DNA from 3 places in the Streptomyces sp. NPDC001714 genome. Region 3 is predicted to be linked to each of the others. Evidence: riboswitches for the same ligand, from Rfam matches in the RefSeq annotation. Region 3 holds a riboswitch; each other region holds the start of a gene.
What was found. Region 3 has a riboswitch for S-adenosylmethionine ahead of ACFY0P_RS07435 (putative leader peptide). Riboswitches for the same ligand answer to the same signal wherever they lie in the genome.
Positions count from the first base shown of each region.

Region 1: linked by a shared signal. The riboswitch ahead of ACFY0P_RS45115 (ABC transporter substrate-binding protein) and the one ahead of ACFY0P_RS07435 (putative leader peptide) in region 3 are both predicted to bind S-adenosylmethionine.
Region 2: linked by a shared signal. The riboswitch ahead of ACFY0P_RS17240 (aminotransferase class V-fold PLP-dependent enzyme) and the one ahead of ACFY0P_RS07435 (putative leader peptide) in region 3 are both predicted to bind S-adenosylmethionine.

Region 1 is NZ_JBIAUL010000027.1:73,616-77,704, forward strand. Features, by position in the region: gene ACFY0P_RS45110 (isopenicillin N synthase family dioxygenase) at 1-885, opposite strand, end outside; SAM riboswitch class IV at 1,214-1,323, shown strand; gene ACFY0P_RS45115 (ABC transporter substrate-binding protein) at 1,575-3,224, shown strand; gene ACFY0P_RS45120 (ABC transporter permease) at 3,221-4,089, shown strand, end outside.
Region 2 is NZ_JBIAUL010000006.1:88,465-92,553, forward strand. Features, by position in the region: gene ACFY0P_RS17230 (cytochrome bc complex cytochrome b subunit) at 1-946, shown strand, start outside; gene trpD (anthranilate phosphoribosyltransferase) at 1,079-2,143, shown strand; SAM riboswitch class IV at 2,539-2,655, shown strand; gene ACFY0P_RS17240 (aminotransferase class V-fold PLP-dependent enzyme) at 2,837-4,089, shown strand, end outside.
Region 3 is NZ_JBIAUL010000002.1:621,810-625,898, forward strand. Features, by position in the region: gene ACFY0P_RS07420 (ABC transporter permease) at 1-262, opposite strand, end outside; gene ACFY0P_RS07425 (ABC transporter permease) at 259-1,218, opposite strand; gene ACFY0P_RS07430 (ABC transporter substrate-binding protein) at 1,222-2,841, opposite strand; gene ACFY0P_RS07435 (putative leader peptide) at 3,063-3,179, opposite strand; SAM riboswitch class IV at 3,214-3,327, opposite strand.

The DNA of each region.
Region 1 (4,089 bases), on a different contig from region 3:
CAACGCGGCTAGTTCGGCGGGGAGTTCCAGCGGTTTGACGACCGCGTCCAGGCGCGGACCGAGGAAGAAGGGGATCGAGTAGCGGTCGACGCCCGGCTGCGGGCTGACGACTCGGTGCCGCGTGGCCTTCAGATAGCCCTGGGTGGCGATCTCCAGCATCTCCCCGATGTTGAACACGAAGGCGTCGGGCACGGGCACCGCGTCGATCCAGCCGCCGTCCTCGCGCTGCACCTGGAGTCCGCCCACGTCGTCCTGCTGGAGGAGGGCGAGGTAGCCGTAGTCCTTGTGCGCGCCCACCCCCTGGTCGGCGTCCTGCGCGACCCGCGGCGGGTAGTGCACGATCTTCACGTGGACGGCCGCCTCGTCGTCGAACCACTGGTCGAAGTAGCCCTCGTCCTGTCCGAGCGCCGCGGCCAGGGCGCGCAGCACCTCCCGGCTGACCCGCAGCGCCTCCGCCTGCCAGCGGAGCACGATGTCCTTGAGGCCCGGGAGCGACGAGGGCCACTGGTTCGGGCCGACCAGGCGCAGGTAGTCGGGGTCGTCCGGACCGGTCTCCAACGCCGCCCGCTCCGGGCCGATGTCGATCTGCTCCCGCCAGTCGGCGCCGCCCGCCGTGTACTCGGTCCCGGTACGGGTGTAGCCGCGGAACTGGGGCGAGTTGAGGTTCTCGATCTCCAGCCGCCGCTTCTCGGGCAGGTCGAAGAAGGCGCGTGCCGCGGTCAGCGCCTCGTCCCGCAGGGCTGCGGAGACACCGTGTCCGGTGACGTAGAAGAAGCCCACCTCGTGCGCCGCGGACCGGAGTTCGGCGAGAAAGGCGGCCCGGTCCGTGTCCGGGGTGCGGAAGCGAGAGATGTCGATGACGGGCAAAGCTGTGAGTTGAGCCATGGGAGTTCCTTCGCGGCAACGGCGGCCGACCGGCCCTCGCAACCCGCCCTGGACAGGGGCTAGTCGGAAGCAGCCGGAACGAGAAGACAGAAAGAAGGGAACGAGGTCGCGGGCCGTGGGACGGCGGTCAGCAACAGACCTGGTCGAACTGGTCGGCGCGGCGGCTCACCCAGAACGGGTCGAGCAGCACCGTGTGTGCCGTGCCAGAGGTCTCCATGGCCGGATGAAAGCACACCCGGGATGGATGCGTCCACCACGCGTTCCACCGGCTGAGGGCATCCCGGGGCGGTGTTGACGCCGGCAGAACAGCCGATCTACGGTGAGCGCGAGCTACGAGTTCCGGTGATCAAGCCCTGGCTGGCCGGACGGCAACCCTCGACGCAGTGGGGTGCCCCAGGTGACGGCTCGGCGGATCTCTTCTTTCTGCAAGTGCGCTCACATCGGCCCCGAGGCGGGCCAGAACCCGGGAGGACGGCATGGCTGGAGCCTTGATGCTGTGCTCCCGGCTCCATGTCGATCTGCTGCTGGTGTCCAGCTGTCTGTGTACGGGCTGATTCCGCCCTCCGACGGCCGGCAGAGCCACCACCCGTCGGCGTAAACCCCTCTTTTCCACCTGATCTCGCACGCCATGGCACAGCCCTGCGCCACGGCTGCCTCACGCACCCCTGACGCGGAAGCAGAGACTCCTGATGGCACTTCACACCGGCCGGACGCCGGGCAGACCCCGCCGCCCCGGCCTGGGCGCGATCTCCCTCGGCACGGCGTTCCTGGTGGCCCTGACCGGCTGCACCAGCAGCAAGGACGGCAGCACCGCGAGCTCCGGCTCAGCGATCACCGTCGGCACGACCGACCAGGTCACCAGCCTCGACCCGGCCGGTGCGTGGGACGCCGGCTCCGGCACCGTCGAGAGCGAGGTCTACGCGACCCTGCTCAGCCAGAAGAACGGCTCGGCGGACGTCTCCCCTGACCTGGCCGGCGGGATCGAGTTGACCGGGCCCAAGGAGTACACGGTCACCCTGCAGAAGGGCCTGAAGTTCGCCAACGGCCACCAACTGACTTCCTCGGACGTAAAGTTCAGCTTCGACCGGGACCTGAAGATCGCCGACGAGAACGGCCCGTCGTCACTGCTGTACAACCTCGCCTCGGTCTCCGCCCCGGACCCGACCACGGTCGTCTTCACCCTCAAGTCGGCCAACGACACGCTGTTCCCGCAGGTGCTGTCCACGGCCGCCGGCTACATCGTGGACGAGCAGGTGTTCCCCGCGGACAAGATCCTCGACGACAAGTCGATCGTCACGGCCAAGCCGTGGAACGGGCCGTACGGCATCAAGAGCTACGACAAGAACTCGCTGGTGTCCTTCGCCGCCAACGCGGCGTACAAGGGCCGGCTGGGCACGCCGAAGACCAAGAACGTCCAGCTCAAGTACTACACGGACGCCGGCAACCTGAAGCTCGACGTCCAGCAGGGCACCATCGACGCCGTCTACCGCACGCTCACCACGGCCGACCTGGACGACCTCGGCAAGCAGAAGGGCGTCAAGGTCCACACCGGCTCCGGCAACGGCATCCGCTACATCGTCTTCGACCTCGCCACCCAGCCGTACGGCACCAGGACGAAGAACGCCGACGCGAAGAAGGCCCTCGCCGTCCGGCAGGCGGTCGCGGACTCGGTCGACCGGTCCCAACTCGCCCAGCAGGTCTACAAGAACACCTACCAGCCGCTCTACAGCTCCGTCCCGGACGGCCTGACCGGCGCCACCCCCTCTTTCAAGTCGCTCTACGGCGACAAGAAGGGCGGCCCCGACAAGGCGGCCGCGGCAGCCCGGCTGAAGGCGGCGAAGGTGAGCACCCCGGTCACGCTCAACCTCCAGTACAACAGCGACCACTACGGCTCGTCCTCGGCCGACGAGTACGCGCTGATCAAGTCCCAGCTGGAGGCCACCGGGCTGTTCAAGGTGAACCTGCAGTCCACCGAGTGGACGCAGTACGGCAAGGACCGCGTCAAGCACCTCTACCCGCTCTACCAGCTCGGCTGGTACGCCGACTACCTCGACGCCGACAACTACCTCTCGCCCTTCTACTCGGCCAACAGCTGGGTCGCCAACGGCTACGACGACCCCGCCGTGCGCGCGCTGATCAAGAAGGAGGAGACCGAGACGGACGCCGCGAAGCGGACCGGGCTGCTGAAGCAGGCGCAGGACAGGGCCGCCGCGCAGGTGCCGCTGCTGCCGCTGCTCCAGGGCTCCACCGCCATCGTCACCCGCAGCGACGTCAGCGGTGTGCCGGCCGAACTGGACGCGACGTACCAGTTCCGCTGGGCGGGGCTCTCGAAGAAGTGAGCGCTCTGACACAGGAGACCCCCGGCGCCGTCGGCACCCCGGCCGACGGCGCCGCCGGGCTCGGATTCGCCCGCTACCTGGTGGTCCGTTTCCTCCTCATCATCCCCACCGTGCTGATCCTGGTCAGCCTGGTCTTCTTCCTGATGCGGCTGACGGGCGACCCGATCAGCGCCGCCTTCGGCGACCGCCTCACCCCGGACCAGCTCCAGGCCAAGCTCCACCAGGCGGGCTACGACCGGCCGTTGCTCACCCAGTACCTGGAGTACCTGCGTTCGCTGGCCACCGGCGACTTCGGCCGCACGGTCACCGACAACCAGCCGGTGACGCACGTCCTCGGCACCTACGGCGCCGCGACCGTCGAACTCGCCTGCTACGCACTGCTGGTGGCCCTGGTGATCGGCGTCCCGCTGGGCATGGTGGCGGCCTCCTACCGCGACCGGGCGCCCGACGCGCTCCTGCGCCTGTTCGCGATCCTGACCTACGCGACACCCGTGTTCTTCGTCGGCCTGCTGCTGAAACTGGTGTTCGCGATCTGCCTCGGCTGGCTGCCCGCGTCGGGCCGGGCGAGCACCGGCGTCCAGCTCTTCCTCCAGGACCAGACCAGCACGACCGGCCTGTACCTGATCGACGCCCTGCGCAGCGGCGACGGCACGGCGATCACGGACGTGCTCCGGCACGCCGTGCTGCCCGGGGTGGCCCTGGGCCTGCTGGTGGCCGGCGTGCTGCTCAGGCTGGTGCGCACCAACCTGATCGGCACGCTCTCCGCGGAGTACGTCGAGGCCGCCCGCTCCCGGGGCGTGGCCCCGCTGCGCCTGGTCACCCGGCACGCCACCCGGCCCGCGCTGATCCCCGTCGTCACCGTACT
Region 2 (4,089 bases), on a different contig from region 3:
GGTGGGCCACCTGATCCTGGTCTTCTACCACAAGCACACGCAGTTCGCGGGTCCCGGAAAGTCCGAGAAGAACGTCGTCGGCATGCCGCTGCTGCCGGTCTACATGGCCAAGGCCGGAGGCTTCTTCTTCCTGGTCTTCGGTGTCATCGCAGCCATCGCGGCGACCACCCAGATCAACCCGATCTGGGCCATGGGCCCCTACCGTCCGGACCAGGTGTCCACCGGCGCCCAGCCCGACTGGTACATGGGCTTCGCCGAGGGTCTGATCCGTTACATGCCGGGCTGGGAGATCAACTTCTGGGGCCACACCCTGGTCCTGGGCGTCTTCATCCCGCTGATCCTGTTCGGTCTGGTCCTCGCGGCCATCGCGGTCTACCCGTTCATCGAGTCCTGGGTCACCGGCGACAAGAGCGAGCACCACATCCTGGACCGTCCGCGCAACGCCCCGACCCGCACCGCCTTCGGTGTCGCCTGGGTGACCGTGTACATGGTGGGTCTGGTCGGTGGTGGCAACGACCTCATCGCCACCCACTTCCACCTGTCGATCAACGACGTGACCTGGTTCGTCCGGATCTTCTTCTTCGCCGGACCGGTGATCGCGTTCATCATCACCAAGCGGATCTGCCTCGGCCTGCAGCGCCGGGACAAGGACAAGGTGCTGCACGGCCGCGAGACCGGCATCATCAAGCGGCTGCCGCACGGTGAGTTCATCGAGGTCCACGAGCCGCTCTCGCAGGAGCAGCTGCACACCCTCACGGCGCACCACCAGTACGAGCCGGCCCAGGTCGGCCCGGCGGTCGACGAGAACGGGGTCGAGCGCAAGATCAAGGGCTCCGAGAAGCTCCGCGCCAAGCTGAGCAACGCCTACTACGGCGAGGACAACCAGATCCCGAAGCCGACTGTCGAGGAGTACAAGGAGATCACGAGCGGCCACGGCCACCACTGATCGACCGCGTCGCCACGCCACGGTCGAAGGGCCCCCGTCCGGGGTACGGACGGGGGCCCTTCGCCGTGCTCGGAGCTGGATAGGGTAGTCCTGAGAACCTCTGTTGCCCGTACGACGATCAGGAGCGGCTTTATGAGCGCTGTGACCCCCGCTGGAGGCGACACCGCGGCGGGCCGTTCCTGGCCCGGGGTACTGAACGCGCTGCTGTACGGCCAGGACCAGAGCGCCGAGGCGACGGCCTGGGCGATGGACCAGATCATGCGCGGCCAGGCCACCGACGCCCAGATCGCGGGCTTCGTCGTCGCCCTGCGGGCCAAGGGCGAGACGGTCGAGGAGATCAACGGGCTCGTCCGCACGATGTACGAGCACGCCAACGTCATCGAGGTGCCGGGCCGCACGGTCGACATCGTCGGCACCGGCGGCGACGGCGCGAAGACGGTGAACATCTCCACGATGTCGGCGCTGGTGGTCGCAGGCACCGGCGCGAAGGTCGTCAAGCACGGCAACCGCGCGGCCTCCTCCGCGTCCGGGGCCTCCGACGTCCTGGAGAAGCTCGGAGTCAACCTCGACCTGACCCCGCAGCGGGTCGCCGAGGTCGCCGAGGAGGCGGGCATCACCTTCTGCTTCGCCATCAAGTTCCACCCGGCGCTGCGACACGCGGGCGCCGCGCGCGGCCAGCTGGGCATCCGCACGGTCTTCAACATCCTCGGCCCGCTGACCAACCCCGCGCGGGTGCGGGCCCAGGCGGTCGGCGTCGCGGACCCGCGCATGGCCCCGGTCGTCGCGGGCGTCTTCGCGGAGCGCGGCAACTCCTCGCTGGTCTTCCGCGGCGACGACGGCCTCGACGAGCTGACGACGACCGCCACGTCCCACGTCTGGATCGTCCGCGACGGCAAGGTCACGGAGGAGACCTTCGACCCCCGTGACGTCGGTATCGACCTGGTCCCCGTGGAGGCGCTGCGGGGCGGCGACCCGTCGTACAACGCGGAGGTCGCCCGCAGGCTGCTGGACGGCGAGCAGGGTCCCGTGCGGGACGCGGTGCTGCTGAACTCCGCGGCGGCCCTGGTGGCCCTCGACCCGGCCGCCGGGACCCTGGCCGAGCAGCTCCGCGCCGGCATGGACAGGGCGGCCGAGTCGATCGACTCGGGTGCGGCCAAGCTGGTCCTGGAGCGCTGGGCGGCGGCGACGAACAAGTAGGGGGCCGGCCCAGGCGGCTGGGACGGGGTCCGGCACCGCCGGGCCCCGCCGTCGCGGCCGATCGCCGTTGCGGCGGAAAGAGGACGCCGGCACGGTGCCGCTGACAATGGACCGGCGTGCACCTTCTTCTCCGCCGCAACGGCGAGCGCGCACACACCCTTCTCGGCGGTGTCTGACTGCGCACGGGCACGGCCGTCCCGCACGGGGAGTCGTCGCCGCTTCCTCTTCCGGTCGGGTCTTCTGCCTGGTCTCTTCCGCTGGCCGGTCATGTTTTCCGCCGCAACGGCGCGCAACCATGAACGGCCTTCCCGGCGGTGCCGAGCCGTCCTCGCGCCCGTCCCGTCATCCGGACAGGAGTTGCGCGGCCGCGATCACTTCACCTACGTTTCTTCCCAGGTCATGAGTGACAGTCATGAGGCCCCGGCCGACTGTCCGGCAACCCTCCGTCCGTGGCGGGGTGCCCCGGGTGAAGACCAGGCCGCAGGCAGCGAGGTCTGCGGCAAGCGCGGACCCCTCGTACACCAGGGGTCCTGGTCGTCGAGGAGTCTTCCGTGAGCAAGCGAATGCGATAGGGCCGCAGAGCCCCGCCTCCGCATCCCTTTGCATCCCCTTTTTCTCTTTCCCCGTGCTGGAGCCGCGGTCGTCCGCGCGCTCGCACGGTGATTCCGCCACGCCTCTCACGGGAGTTCCGCCATGTCCGTCTCCACCGCTGCCTCCGCCCAGTCCGTTTGTTCCCCGCTGCCCGTTCTGGGCCGTGATGTCACCGTCCCGCTCGTCACCGGCGGCGAGGTCACCTACGCCGCCCTCGACTACGCGGCCAGCGCCCCAGCCCTCCAGCGGGTCTGGGACGACGTGGCGGCGTACGCGCCCTACTACGGAAGCGTCCACCGCGGTGCCGGCTACCTCTCCCAGCTCTCCACGGACCTCTTCGAGAACGCCCGCCGCACCGTCGCCGAGTTCCTCGACTGCCGCCCCGACGACCAGCTCGTCTTCACCCGCTCGACGACGGACTCCCTGAACCTCCTGGCCCGCGCCCTCCCCGCCGACTGCCAGGTCTTCGTCTTCGAGACCGAGCACCACGCCTCCCTGCTGCCGTGGCAGGACGCCCGGGTCACCTACCTCAACGCCCCCCGCACCCCGCGGCAGGCCGTCGAGACCCTGGAACGCGCCCTCGCCGACCGGGACCCGCACGGCCCGGCCCTGGTCTGCGTCACCGGCGCGTCCAACGTCACCGGCGAGCTGTGGCCCGTCCGGCAGCTCGCGGCCGCCGCGCACGCGCACGGCGCCCGGATCGTCCTGGACGCCGCCCAGCTGGCCCCGCACCACCCTGTCTCCGTCCGGGACCTGGACGTCGACTGGGTCGCCTTCTCCGGTCACAAGCTGTACGCCCCCTTCGGCTCCGGCGTCCTGGCCGGCCGCGCCGACTGGCTGCAGGCGGCCGAGCCGTACCTCGCGGGCGGCGGCGCCAGCCGCAAGGTCACCCGGCGCGAGGACGGGGGGGTGGCCGTGGAGTGGCACGAGAGCGCGGCGCGGCACGAGGCCGGGTCGCCCAACGTCATCGGCGCCTACTCCATCGCGTCCGCCTGCAAGGCACTCAGCGAGGCCGGCTTCGACACCCTGGTCGCCCGCGAGCGGCACCTGATCGAGAAGGTGCGGGCGGGGCTGGCCGAGGTCCCCGAGGTCCGGGTCCTCTCCCTCTTCGGCGACGACGCCCCCCGCGTCGGCGTGATCAGCTTCGTGGTGGACGGCTGGAACAGCTCCCACTTCGCCGCCGCGCTCTCCGCCGAGTACGGCATCGGCGTCCGCGACGGCCTCTTCTGCGCCCACCCGCTGGTCAGGACCCTGCTGGGCTCCGACCCCCAGACCCAGGGCGAGTGCGGGGCGCCGGAGGCGGCACCGGGCGAGAAGTCCCTCAACGCGATCCGGGTGAGCTTCGGGGCGGGAAC
Region 3 (4,089 bases):
GACTGCCGCTCGGGCCGCGGAAGTTCTGGGACGGCACCCCCTTCAGGGGGTCCTGCGAGGTGAACAGGTCCGGCCAGAAGGCGGCCAGTACCACCAGCACGAGGACGACGGCGGACAGCAGCAGACCGGGGCGGCGCAGCAGGAAACGGGACACCCGGCGGATCCCGGCGGGGCGGCCGGGCTCCGCGGGGGTTCCGTCCCCGACCGGCCGGGCGAGGCCGAGGGCGGCCTCGGCCCGGTCGTCGACAAGGCTCTGACTCATGCGAAGCTCGCCCTTCTGTCGGAGGCCACCACGATCCGCGGATCCAGCAGCGGATAGACGAGGTCCACGAGCAGGTTCGTCGCCACGAAGATCAGCGCGCCGAACACCACCACCCCCTGGACCAGCGGGATGTCCTGGGTGGTGACCGCTCCCGCGGTCACCCGGCCCAGACCGTCGCGGGAGAACACCGTCTCGACCACCACCGAACCCGCGATCAGCTGCCCGACCAGCAGGCCCACGACCGTCAGCGCCGGCAGTGACGCGTTGCGCAGCGCGTGCCGCAGATGTACCCGCCACCGGCCCGCGCCCTTGGCCCGCGCGGTCTCCACATAGGCCTGGTCCAGTGCGGTCAGCAGGCTCTTCGCCAGCACCTGGGCGACCTGCGCGCCGGTCGGGACCGCCAGCGTGAGCGCCGGCAGTACCAGCCCCTTCAGCCCGTCGTTGCCGAAGGCCGGGAACCAGTGGAGCTTGAAGGAGAACGCCTCGACGAGCAGCAGCCCCACCCAGAACGTCGGGACCGACACCCCCAGCGGGGGCAGCGACAGCAGCAGTTGCCGCAGCCACCGCTGCGAGGTGTACGTCGCCACCACCGCGAGGCCGCCGCCGAGGACCACCGCCAGCAGCAGCGCGGCACCGGTCAGCTGGAGTGTCTGCGGCAGCGCGTCGGCGAGCGTGGAGGTCACCGGGCGGCCGGTGGAGACCGCGTCGCCGAAGTCCCCGCGCACCGCCCGGCCCAGATACTCCGCGTACTGCACCAGCACCGGCTTGTCGAAGCCGTACTCGTGCCGCAGCCTGGCGAGTTGGGCCGGGTCGACCTGCCCCGTGTCCATTCCGGCCCCGGCCATCGCCGAGACCGGGTCACCCGGCAGGAAGTCCAGGACCAGGAACGACACCGTGTAGGCCGCCCACAGCACCCCGACCGCCTGCGCCAGCCGTTTGATCACATAGCGGCGCATCCGCTAGCCGATCCAGGTGTCGTGCAGCTGGACGCGGCTGCCGGAGTCGAATTCCAGGTCGTGCACCTTCTTCGAGACGCCGAGCTGGGTCTGGAGCTCCACCACCGGCACGTTGTACGCGTTCTGCACGATCAGTTTCTGCGCCTCCGACACCAGCTCCTCGCGCTTCGCGGTGTCCGTGGTCGCGGCCTGCGCGGACAGTGCCGTGTCCAGCGAACTGGCGGGCAGGTGGTAGAAGTTGCCCAGCTGGGAGGAGAAGGAGCTGCGCAGGATGTCCGGGTCGGCGCGGGTCACGTTCCCCCACACCACGTCGAAGTCACCCGACTGGAGTGTGGTGGCGAACTGGGTGACCGGGAGCTGCTTGAGCACCACGTCGATCCCGACGGCCTTGAGCTGCTGCTGGACCAGCTCCAGCGCGGGCTGGTTGGTGGCCGCGTTGGGGAACCAGCTGACGGTCAGGGTCAGCTTCTTGCCGTCCTTGGCGCGGATACCGTCGCTGCCCGCTTTCCAACCGGCCGCATCCAGCAGCGACTTGGCCTTGGCCGTGTCGAGCGCGAGGTCCGAGGAGAGATCGGTGTAGTCGGGCGTGGTGTGCGCCAGGACGCTGGTCGCCGGCCGGGTGCCGGTCGGGAAGACCGTGTCGGCGATCTGCTTCCGGTCGATGGCGGCCGAGATCGCCTGACGGACCTTCGCGTCCTTCAGCAGGGGCCGGGAGTTGTTCAGCCCGAGGCCGAACACCACACCGGGGTTGGCCCGGCTCTGCAGGGTGACCTGGCCGCCCTTGAGCGCTGCCTCGTTGGCCTTGCCGACGCTGCTGATCGCGTCCACCTGCCCGGACTGGAGACTGCCGGCCCGCACCCCTGCCTCGGGCACGACCTTGAACACCAGCTTGTCCAGGTAGGCCTCGCCCTTCTTCGACCACAGCGAGGAACCCCAGTCGTACCCGGTGCGCTTGCCCAGGGTGATCGACTGGTTCTGCACGTACTGCTTGAGCACGAACGGCCCGGATCCGATCACCCCGTCGCTGCACTTCTGCTGCGGGCTCTTCTTGACGCTCGCCGAGGACTCGATCCCCAGCGAGTGGGTCGAAGTCGCCTGGAGGAACTGGGCGTTGGGCTGCTTGAAGGACACCTTGACGGTGAGCGGGTCGACCACCGTGGTGCTCTTGGCGCCGCTGAGATAGCCCTCGGCGAGGGTGCCCAGGGCGCCGAGGTTCGGCACCGCGTCGAAGTTGTCCTTGACCACCTGGGCGGTCAGCTTCGAGTCGTCGCTGAAGGTGACGCCCGACCGCAGGTGGAACGTGAACGTCGTCGCGTCGGCGCTGATGTCCCAGCTCTTGGCGAGCCACGGCACGATCTTGCCGGTCTTCGGGTCCTGGTCGGTGAGGGAGTCCACGGTCTGGCGCACCGAGTAGATGGTGTCGTTGCTGCCGACCTGCTGCGGGTCCACGCAGCCGGCGTCGGATCCCACCGCGAAGGTCAGGGTGCCGCCGGACTTCGCCTGGCCGCTTCCGCCGCCGGAGCCGTCGTCGCCCGAGCCGCACGCGGTCAGCAGGACGCTGGTGGTCAGGAGCGCGGCCAGGGGCGCCCATCGGGAAGGTCTGAAATCCGGAAGTGCAGTCACGGAGGGCTTTCTCCTACTCGTGTCACCGGGGCACGACCGCGCACGGATGTGCGCAGGCATGACGGTGTGTGCGGCCCGGGCGGATCGACTCCGGCCGGGGATGCGCTGTGCAGACAGGGGAGTTGGCATGCGGACGACACCGGGAACCGGTGGCGAGGGGGAAGGACGGCGCGCGGGGGCCGGGGCCGGTGACGGATGTCAGCCGGCGGCAGCCGGGCCGGTCAGGCCCGACAGAGGCAGCTGGTCGAGCGCTTCAGATCGATGTGGCGCCGGCGCGAGAGCCGGGAGTACGCCGTGGCGTCGGCGGGGGAGGCAGCAGAGTCATCGCTGTGCCGCATGCCGAACCTCCCCGTCTCCGGCCCCGGTCACGGGGCCACGCGCTTGCGGGAGTCATCGGTGACCCCGCCGGGCTTTCACCTGGAGCACCCCACCGCGCGGGAGGGTTGCCGGTCAGCGAGCCAGGGCTTGACGCTGACACTCAATGCCGTTGGTGATGCTACGGATCGATTTTGTCGTACGTCAATGCCGCGATGTGACGCCCTGTTCGGGAGCACGGGGTTGTCTCACGTGCCGGGACGGATGGTGGACGCACCTTGGATCACCCCCCGCCCACCGCAGGGACAGCTCGTCGTCCTCGCTCCGGACGCGCTGGACATCGACGAGCGCGCCGACGTGGTCCTGGTGGCCCGCCCCACACCCGCCGGCATCGCCGCCCGCGCCGCCACCGCCCGGGAGGCCGGTGCACCCCTGGTCTTCGCGGAGGTGGAGGTGGTGCTCGACACGGCCGTCCCGGGCGCCGACCGGCTGGCCGGACTGAACGGCCTGGCCGCCTGGCCTCGGACCGGCCGGCTGCGCCACGTCGGCTCCCCGGAGGCGCTGACCGGTCTCCTCGCCGAAAGTGGCGAGAACTGGCCACCGAACGCGGACTGTCGATCAGGCAGTTGGTGCTGGAGGTGGCACCGGGTCACCCCGCGTTCGTCGGCACGCCGTCGGCCGTCGCCGACGAGTGGACCCGTTACGTCACCACCCGTGCCGTCGACGGTTCCAACCTCCTGCCGCACCTGCTCCCGTCATCGGTCACCGACGTCGTCGGCAAACTCGTCCCGGAGTTGCAGGCCCGCGGGGTCTACCGCACCGAGTACCGGGGCACGACCCTGCGCGAACACCTGGACCTGCCTCCGCTCACCGGGGCCCAGGCAGACTGGGCGAACGAAGGAGACGGGCCGGAGCCGAGGCGGGAGGGCCGCC